DNA from 2 places in the Bradyrhizobium sp. Mp19 genome. Region 1 is predicted to be linked to the other one. Evidence: riboswitches for the same ligand, from Rfam matches in the RefSeq annotation. Region 1 holds a riboswitch; the other holds the start of a gene.
What was found. Region 1 has a riboswitch for glycine ahead of QJT82_RS22895 (D-amino acid dehydrogenase). Riboswitches for the same ligand answer to the same signal wherever they lie in the genome.
Positions count from the first base shown of each region.

Region 1 (4,003 bases):
CGGCTCGTTCAGACCAAGCGAGGTCCGAATGCGTTCAAGCTGTTCGGGCGTCGCGTTGTCGCCGGCGAGGATGGCGGCCGGGTCGCCCGGCGTCAGCCGCAGCAACAGGAACACGAAAAGAGCCACCACGCCCATCACGGGAATGGCGGCGAGGATGCGGCGAAGCAGATATCCGAGCAAATTTGATCCGTTGGGTTGTGGTCGATGAAGTCCCCAGCGGGACCGTTGCACACCAGACCGTAGCACAGATGGTAGCAGACTCACGGTAGAACTTGAGCAAGTCCCATGCCATCGGTGCTGCGGTTTTTGCGGTGCAGCTAATCAGTCCTGTTGGCCGCGATTATTCCTCCGGTGAAGTTCGAAGCAGTCCACTGGAAGGTGGATTGATTTCAGCTTTGCGCGCGTCGGCGGGCACATCGAGCCCGGCACCGAACGACGGCGCCATCGGCGGCGTGTCGAGGTCGCGCCAATCGTCGATCGCCTGGGCTACCATCTGCGCCGTCGCCGCCGACAGCGTCCAGCCGAGATGACCGTGGCCCGTGTTGTAGAACACGCCCGGAATCCGTCCGGCGCGAACCACCGGCATCATGTTCGGCATCATCGGGCGCAGGCCTGCCCAGGGCATGACTTTCGACGTATCGATCTTTGGGAAATGATGTCGCACCCAGTCCACCAGCGGTTGAATGCGATCGGCGCGAATGTCCCGGTTGAAGCCGTTGAACTCGGCGGTGCCGGCGACGCGGAAACGGTCGGCGCCGAGCCGGCTGGTGACGATCTTCGCAGCTTCATCGAGCAGGCTGACGGTTGGGGCCGCATTCCGGCTTTGCGGCGCATCGAGCTGCACCGTGATCGAATAACCCTTCACCGGATAGACGTTGACGCGGTCGTTGAGCAGGCTGGCGAAGTGGCGGCTCGCCACGCCGGCGCAAATCACGATCCCGTCCGCTTGCAATTGATGCCGCGTCGCGACCGCAGCATCATCTGAAGCAACTTCGTTCCAGCCGATGCGGAAGCCGTCATCGCCGCGTGCGATTGTGTCGACGTCGGCTTCATGGACAAAGCTCGCGCCACGGCGGATGCAGGCGTCGGCAAGCCCACGCGTGAATTTGTGGATATCGCCGGTCGCGTCCGACGGCGTGAAGAAGCCGCCATAGCAGGTTGTCTGCAGCGCGGGTTCGATGACGCGGATTTCGTCCGGGGTCACAGGTCGGCGGTCGAGCCCGCCTTGCTGCAGCAGCGTGTTGACCTTGAGGCCGGCCTCGAAGCCGGCCTTGTCGTGATAGACGTGCAGGATGCCGCGGCGCTCGAGATCGAAGGCGATGTTCTCGCGCTGTGCGATCGAGAACAGGTGCTTGCGCGCTTCGATTGCGAGCCGCGTGGTCTCGATGGTGTTGCTGCGATAGCGGCCGATGTGGCCGACGAACTCGCCGATCCAGGAATATTTGTGCCAGCTCGGCTTCGGGTTCATCAGCAGCGGCGCGTCGCTTCTGAGCATCCAGCGCAGACCCTTGAGGATGGTCGCAGCACTGTTCCAGACTTCGGCGTTGCTGGCGGAAAGCTGTCCGCCATTGGCGAACGAGGTTTCCATCGCGGCGTAGCGATGCCTGTCGAGGACAGTCACCTTGTAGCCGCGTTCAAGCAGGGCATAGGCCGTCGTTACGCCGGTGATGCCGGCGCCGATAATCGCGATATGTGGCATGATGGTCTTCAGGCTCCCGTGGGTTAGAGTCGCCGAACCACCGGTGAAACCGGCATTCGGCGCCCCATCTGTCACGGTACCTGAGAGCTTGATCCGCATCGGGCCGGGGCCAGAAGCGAACTATCCCCTTCGGTGGACGTCATGGCCCTTGATGTGCGGCCATGTTCGTCTCTCTCCAGATCGTCCTGACGATACGGTCCTTTTGCCTGAGAGTTTCCGGGGCGGTTGCTCCGTCGGCGCCGAAGGCAACAACACGAATGTTGTCGCTTCGATCTCTCCCGCATCGTCGCGTTGGACGGCCGGACCGTAGGCGAAGCCTTAAAAATGGACAAGGCTAAATTTCGATCCGGCAGTGCCAACGTGTTGTGCAGTGCAATCGATGTCAGTCCAGCGTCGCCAGCAGCGCCGCCATCAGGCGGCCGCGTTCGGCGAGGCTGTCGACCTCGATGTGCTCGTTGAGCGTATGTGCGTCGGCGCCGCGAACGCCGAGGCCGTCGAGCGTGGGGATGCCCATCGCGCCGGTGAAGTTGCCGTCCGAGCCGCCGCCGGCGCTGCCGTGTGGCAGATCGAGACCCATCGCCGCCGCAAGGCCTTCTGCCTTTTCATACAGCGCCATGGTGCCCGCATCGGGCTCCCACACCGGGCGGGTGACGCCGCGCGTCACCTTGAAGGTCACGTCGTTGGCGGTGCCCGACAGTGCCAGCATGCGCTCGACGCCACGGTCGAGATCGGCCTGGCGCTTGGCCATGCTGAGCGCTTCGCCGGTGCAGGTCGTCGCGACGCAATTGACCCACTGGCCGCCATGCACGATGCCGACCGAGAAGGTGCAGTCCTCGGTGGTCATGCCGTCGATGGCGATGATCTGCCGCGCCATCTCGCGGATCGCGGAACGCCCGGAAGACAGCGTCGCGCCGGCATGGCTGGGCTTGCCGGTAGCTTCCAGATTGAAGCGCGCGATCGCGTAGCGGCCGGTGACGACGCCGTTGTTCGGCCGACCGGGCTCCGGCACCAGCACGTATTTGTTGCGCGCGGCTTCCGCCTCGATGATGTCGCGCGTCGACGGCGTGCCGACCTCTTCATCGGGGGTGAACAGCACGGTAATCGGCAGCGGTGTCGTGAAGGAGGCGCGCGCCAACTGCCTGATCGCCTCGATCGACAGATAGTTGCCGCCCTTCATGTCGAAGATGCCCGGCCCGAAGCACTTGTTGCCCTCGCGCCGCCACTTCAGCTTTTCGATGGTGCCGACCGGGTGCACGGTGTCCAGATGGCCGGCGATCAGGATGCCGGGCTGGCCTTGTTTCGGATGGGGGAAACGGGCGCGGACGCAGCCCGCGAAGCCCTGGCGTCCGGCGATGCGCTCGATCGTCGCACCCATGATCGCCATCTCGCGGGCGGCGAGATCGAGCATGCGCTCGACCGCGGCCGCGTTCCAGGTCGGGCTTTCGCATTCCACCCAGTTGCGCAGGCCCTGCAGCATCGTTTCGGAATCAAAGGGGAGATTGGCGGGGTTCATCGTTGTTCTCTCTTGTTGTTCTGACGGCGCCGGCATCGCGCGCGCGTTACGAAAATCTCAGCCGACGATTTTGTAAAGCCAGAATCTGGCGTGCGGCCTCATTCGTTTGTGTACGTCCGATGCGACCTGAAACCGATTGACGCGCTTGGCGCTTGGTGCAAGTCTCGATTTCACAAGCCATACAGCATGTTAGTTCGCCTAAATAACGAACCGCATGCATAACGAATAAGCCGGCTTTGACCAGTTACACGTCAGGAGAGATTGCATGTTCCCTATCTCGCGTTGGAAACACCGCACGCTAGCGGCTGCGTTGACGGCGCTCGCGCTGTCGTTCGCACCGCAGGAATTGTCTTTCGCACCGCAGGCGATGGCCGCGGGCAAGACCATCACCGCGGTGATGCACTCGGATCTGCGCGTCATCGATCCGATCATGACCACGGCCTACATCACCCGCGATCATGGCTACATGATCTATGACACGCTGCTGGCGACGGATTCCAATTTCAAGATCCAGCCGCAGATGGCGGACTGGAAGGTTTCCGACGACAAGCTGACCTATACGTTCACGCTGCGCGACGGCCTGAAGTGGCACGACGGCGCGCCGGTCACCGCGGAAGACTGCGTCGCCTCGCTGCAGCGTTGGGGCAAGGTCGACGGCATGGGCCAGAAGCTGATGGACTTCGTCGCGAGCCTGGAGGCGACCGACGCCAAGACCATCACGCTGAAGCTGAAGGAACCCTACGGCCTCGTGCTGGAATCGATAGGCAAGCCGTCGTCGCGCGTGCCGTTCA
Region 1 is NZ_JASAUT010000021.1:99,412-103,414, forward strand. Features, by position in the region: gene QJT82_RS22890 (ABC transporter permease) at 1-180, opposite strand, end outside; gene QJT82_RS22895 (D-amino acid dehydrogenase) at 341-1,699, opposite strand; glycine riboswitch at 1,766-1,880, opposite strand; glycine riboswitch at 1,884-1,990, opposite strand; gene QJT82_RS22900 (M20/M25/M40 family metallo-hydrolase) at 2,082-3,212, opposite strand; gene QJT82_RS22905 (ABC transporter substrate-binding protein) at 3,478-4,003, shown strand, end outside.

Region 2 (4,003 bases), on a different contig from region 1:
ACAGATGCGTCGCCGAATGGTTGGCGCGGATCGACGAACGCCTCGCGTGATCGACCTCGAGCTGCAGCGCGGTGCCGACGCCGAGCGTGCCCTGCTCTACCGTGCCGAGATGCACGAACAGATCGCCGGCCTTCTTCTGCGTGTCGGTGACGCGGAACTTGACGCCCTCCCCGGTCAGCACGCCGGTGTCGCCGACCTGGCCGCCGGACTCGCCGTAGAACGGGGTCTGGTTCAGCACGATCGCGCCGCTCTCGCCGGCCTTCAGGCTCTCGACCTCGGCGCCGTCCTTGATCAGCGCCGTCACCGCGCCTTCCGCGCCCTCGGTCTCGTAGCCGAGGAATTCGGTCGCGCCGAGCTTCTCGCGCAGCGGGAACCAGATCGCCTCGCTCGCCGCCTCGCCCGAGCCTGCCCAGGAGGCACGCGCCTTCACGCGCTGCCGCTCCATCGCGTCGGTGAACGACGCCTGGTCGACGCTGATGCCGCGCGACTTCAGCGCGTCCTGCGTCAAATCCAGCGGGAAGCCGTAGGTGTCGTACAGCGTGAACGCGGTGTCGCCGTCGAACATGTCGCCCTTCTTGAGGCCCGCGCTCTTCTCGTCGAGGATCGACAGGCCCCGCGCCAGCGTCTTGCGGAAGCGCGTCTCCTCCAGCCGCAGCGTCTCCTCGATCAGCTTCTCGGCGCGGACCAGATCCGGATAGGCCTGGCCCATCTCGCGGACCAGCGCCCAGACCAGGCGATGCATCAGCGGCTCGCTCGCGCCCAAAAGCTGCGCATGGCGCATCGCGCGGCGCATGATCCGGCGCAGCACGTAGCCACGGCCCTCGTTCGACGGCAGCACGCCGTCGGTGATCAGGAACGCCGACGAGCGCAGATGGTCCGCGATCACCCGATACGACCCAACGTTCTGCTCGTTCGGACCGTGCCCGAGGGTAGACGCGGCGGCATCAATCAGGTTGCGGAACAGATCGGTCTCGAACACGCTCTCGACGCCCTGCAGGATGGCCGCCATGCGCTCCAGCCCCATGCCGGTGTCGATCGAGGGACGCGGCAGCGCCACGCGCTCCTCCTTCGTCACCTGCTCGTACTGCATGAACACCAGGTTCCAGAATTCGAGGAAGCGATCGCCATCCTCCTCCGGGCTGCCCGGAGGTCCGCCCCAGATGTGCTCGCCGCGATCGATGAAGATCTCGGAGCACGGACCGCACGGGCCGGTGTCGCCCATCGCCCAGAAATTGTCCGAGGTCGGGATCCGGATGATGCGGTCGTCCGAGAAGCCCGCGATCTTCTTCCAGTAGCCGGCCGCCTCGTCGTCGGTGTGGTAGACGGTGACCAGCAGCTTGTCCTTCTTCAGCCCGAAATCCTTGGTGATCAGATTCCAGGCGAGCTCGATCGCGCGCTCCTTGAAGTAATCGCCGAACGAGAAGTTGCCGAGCATCTCGAAGAAGGTGAGATGGCGCGCGGTGTAGCCGACATTGTCGAGGTCGTTATGCTTGCCGCCGGCGCGCACGCACTTCTGCGACGTCGTGGCGCGCTGATAGGAGCGCTTCTCGACGCCGGTGAAGACGTTCTTGAACTGCACCATGCCGGCATTGGTGAACATCAAGGTCGGGTCGTTGCGCGGAACCAGCGGCGACGAGGCCACGATCTCGTGGCCATTCCCCTTGAAGAAGTTCAGAAATGTCGACCTGATGTCGTTGACGCTGCTCATGTTCATCCAATCGGAAAAAGGGGCCGGCCAGCCGCAAAAAGGCGTCATTTTCCGGCCGAACGCTTTTAGACATTGCCAGCTGCGGTGTCCAGAAACTGTGCAGGCGGATCATGGGCTTGCCGCGGCAGCACAAAGCCCATTGGATAGTTGCTGCAGCTGCGTTGACAGTCTTGGTGGCGACGTGTTTTCTACCTACCTATACCTAGTCACGTCGGGAGAGACCGGCCTTACCGCCGGCGCCGAAGGAGCAACCGCCCCGGAAACTCTCAGGCAAAAGGACCGCGTGACGTCTGACATCTGGAAAGAGACGCTGGGATTCGCCCTGATGCGTCCGCCGACGGGATAATACTCTCAGGCACAGCGACAGATGGGGCTTTCTGCAGGTTTCTCAAGGGGAAATAGGTCCCCGATGGGAACCGCGAGGGCCCTGTGATGCTTGCACGCGAAACTTCCCCGCTGAAACAGACCCCGCTGCACGCGCTGCACCTGGCGCGCGGCGCCAAGATGGTGCCGTTCGCCGGCTACGACATGCCGGTGCAATATGCGGCCGGCGTGCTGAAGGAGCACCTGCACACCCGCAAGGAAGCCGGCCTGTTCGACGTGTCGCACATGGGCCAGCTCGTGCTGAAGGCCAAATCCGGCAAAGTCGCCGATGCTGCGCTCGCACTGGAAAAACTGGTGCCGCAGGACATCGTCGGCATCGCGCCGGGACGGCAGCGCTACGCGCAATTCACCAACAATGACGGCGGCCTGCTCGACGACCTGATGGTCGCGAATTTCGGCGATCACCTGTTCCTGGTGGTCAACGCCGCCTGCAAGGCCGAGGACGAGGCGCATCTGCGCGCTAGCCTCGCCGACACTTGCGAGATCGTATCGCTGGCCGACCGCGCGCTGATCGCACTGCAGGGGCCGAAGGCCGAATCGGCGCTGGCGAAACTTTGTGCAGATGTCAGTTCGATGAAATTCATGGACGCTGGTCCGCGCCGCGTCGGCGACGTCGACTGCTTCGTCTCGCGCTCCGGCTACACCGGCGAGGACGGCTTTGAGATTTCCGTGCCCGCAGACAAGGTGGAAGCCGTGGTCACCGCGCTGCTCGACAATCCCGACGTGCTGCCGATCGGGCTCGGCGCGCGCGACAGCCTGCGGCTCGAAGCCGGGCTTTGCCTCTATGGCCATGACATCGACACCACGACGACGCCGGTCGAAGGCGCGCTGGAATGGTCGGTGCAGAAGGTTCGCCGCAGCGGCGGCGCCCGCGCCGGCGGCTTCCCGGGCGCCGACAAGATTCTCGCGCAGTTCGCAGATGGCGCCGCGCGCCGGCGGGTCGGCCTGAAGCCCGACGGCCGCGCCCCGGTGCGCGAAGGCGCCGCATTGTTCGCCGATGCCGCCTCGACCGAACAGATCGGCAAGGTGACCTCGGGCGGCTTCGGCCCGAGCCTCAATGCGCCGGTCGCGATGGGCTATCTGCCGACCGCCCTTTCCGCCGTCGGCACCACCGTTTTCGCCGAAGTGCGCGGCCAGCGGCTGCCGCTGAAAGTCGCCGCCACGCCCTTCGTCCCCAATACCTACAAACGCTAAACGCCAAAGGATCGATCCCATGACGACGCTGTACACATCCGACCACGAATGGCTCCGCATCGAGGGCGACGTCGCCACGATCGGCATCACCGACTATGCGCAGTCGCAGCTCGGCGACGTCGTGTTCGTCGAACTGCCCAAGGTCGGCCGCAGCCTGAAGAAGGCCGAGGCCGCAGCCGTCGTCGAATCCGTCAAAGCCGCCTCCGACGTCTACGCGCCGATCACCGGCGAGGTGGTCGAGGTCAACGACGCGCTCGCCGCCGAGCCCGCGCTGGTCAATTCGGACGCCGGCGGCAAGGCCTGGTTCTTCAAGATGAAGATTGCCGACAAGGGCGAGCTCGGCGGCCTGATGGATGAGGCCGCCTACGCCGCGCACACCGCCTGAGAGAATGAAGCAGATTGCCACCACACACTCACTGTCATCGCCCGACTTGATCGGGCGACCCAGTACGCCGCGGCCCTTCAGCTCAATCACTGATGTCCCGGCGTACTGGATACCCCGCTTTCGCGGAGTATGACGGCTGACAACGAGGACCACGTCATGAACGCGCCCTTCAAGCCGATCAACGAAGCCGCCACCGATTTCGTCCGCCGCCACATCGGACCGTCGCCGCGCGACATCAACGCGATGCTGGAAACGGTCGGCGCCGCGAGCCTGCAGGCGCTGATGAATGAGACGCTGCCGGCGTCGATCCGCCAGAAGGCGCCGCTCGATCT
Region 2 is NZ_JASAUT010000020.1:71,709-75,711, reverse strand. Features, by position in the region: gene alaS (alanine--tRNA ligase) at 1-1,708, opposite strand, end outside; glycine riboswitch at 1,911-1,999, shown strand; gene gcvT (glycine cleavage system aminomethyltransferase GcvT) at 2,141-3,286, shown strand; gene gcvH (glycine cleavage system protein GcvH) at 3,306-3,671, shown strand; gene gcvP (aminomethyl-transferring glycine dehydrogenase) at 3,828-4,003, shown strand, end outside.
Region 2: it holds a riboswitch for glycine, as region 1 does, so the genes downstream of both, gcvT (glycine cleavage system aminomethyltransferase GcvT) here and QJT82_RS22895 (D-amino acid dehydrogenase) in region 1, are expected to answer to the same signal.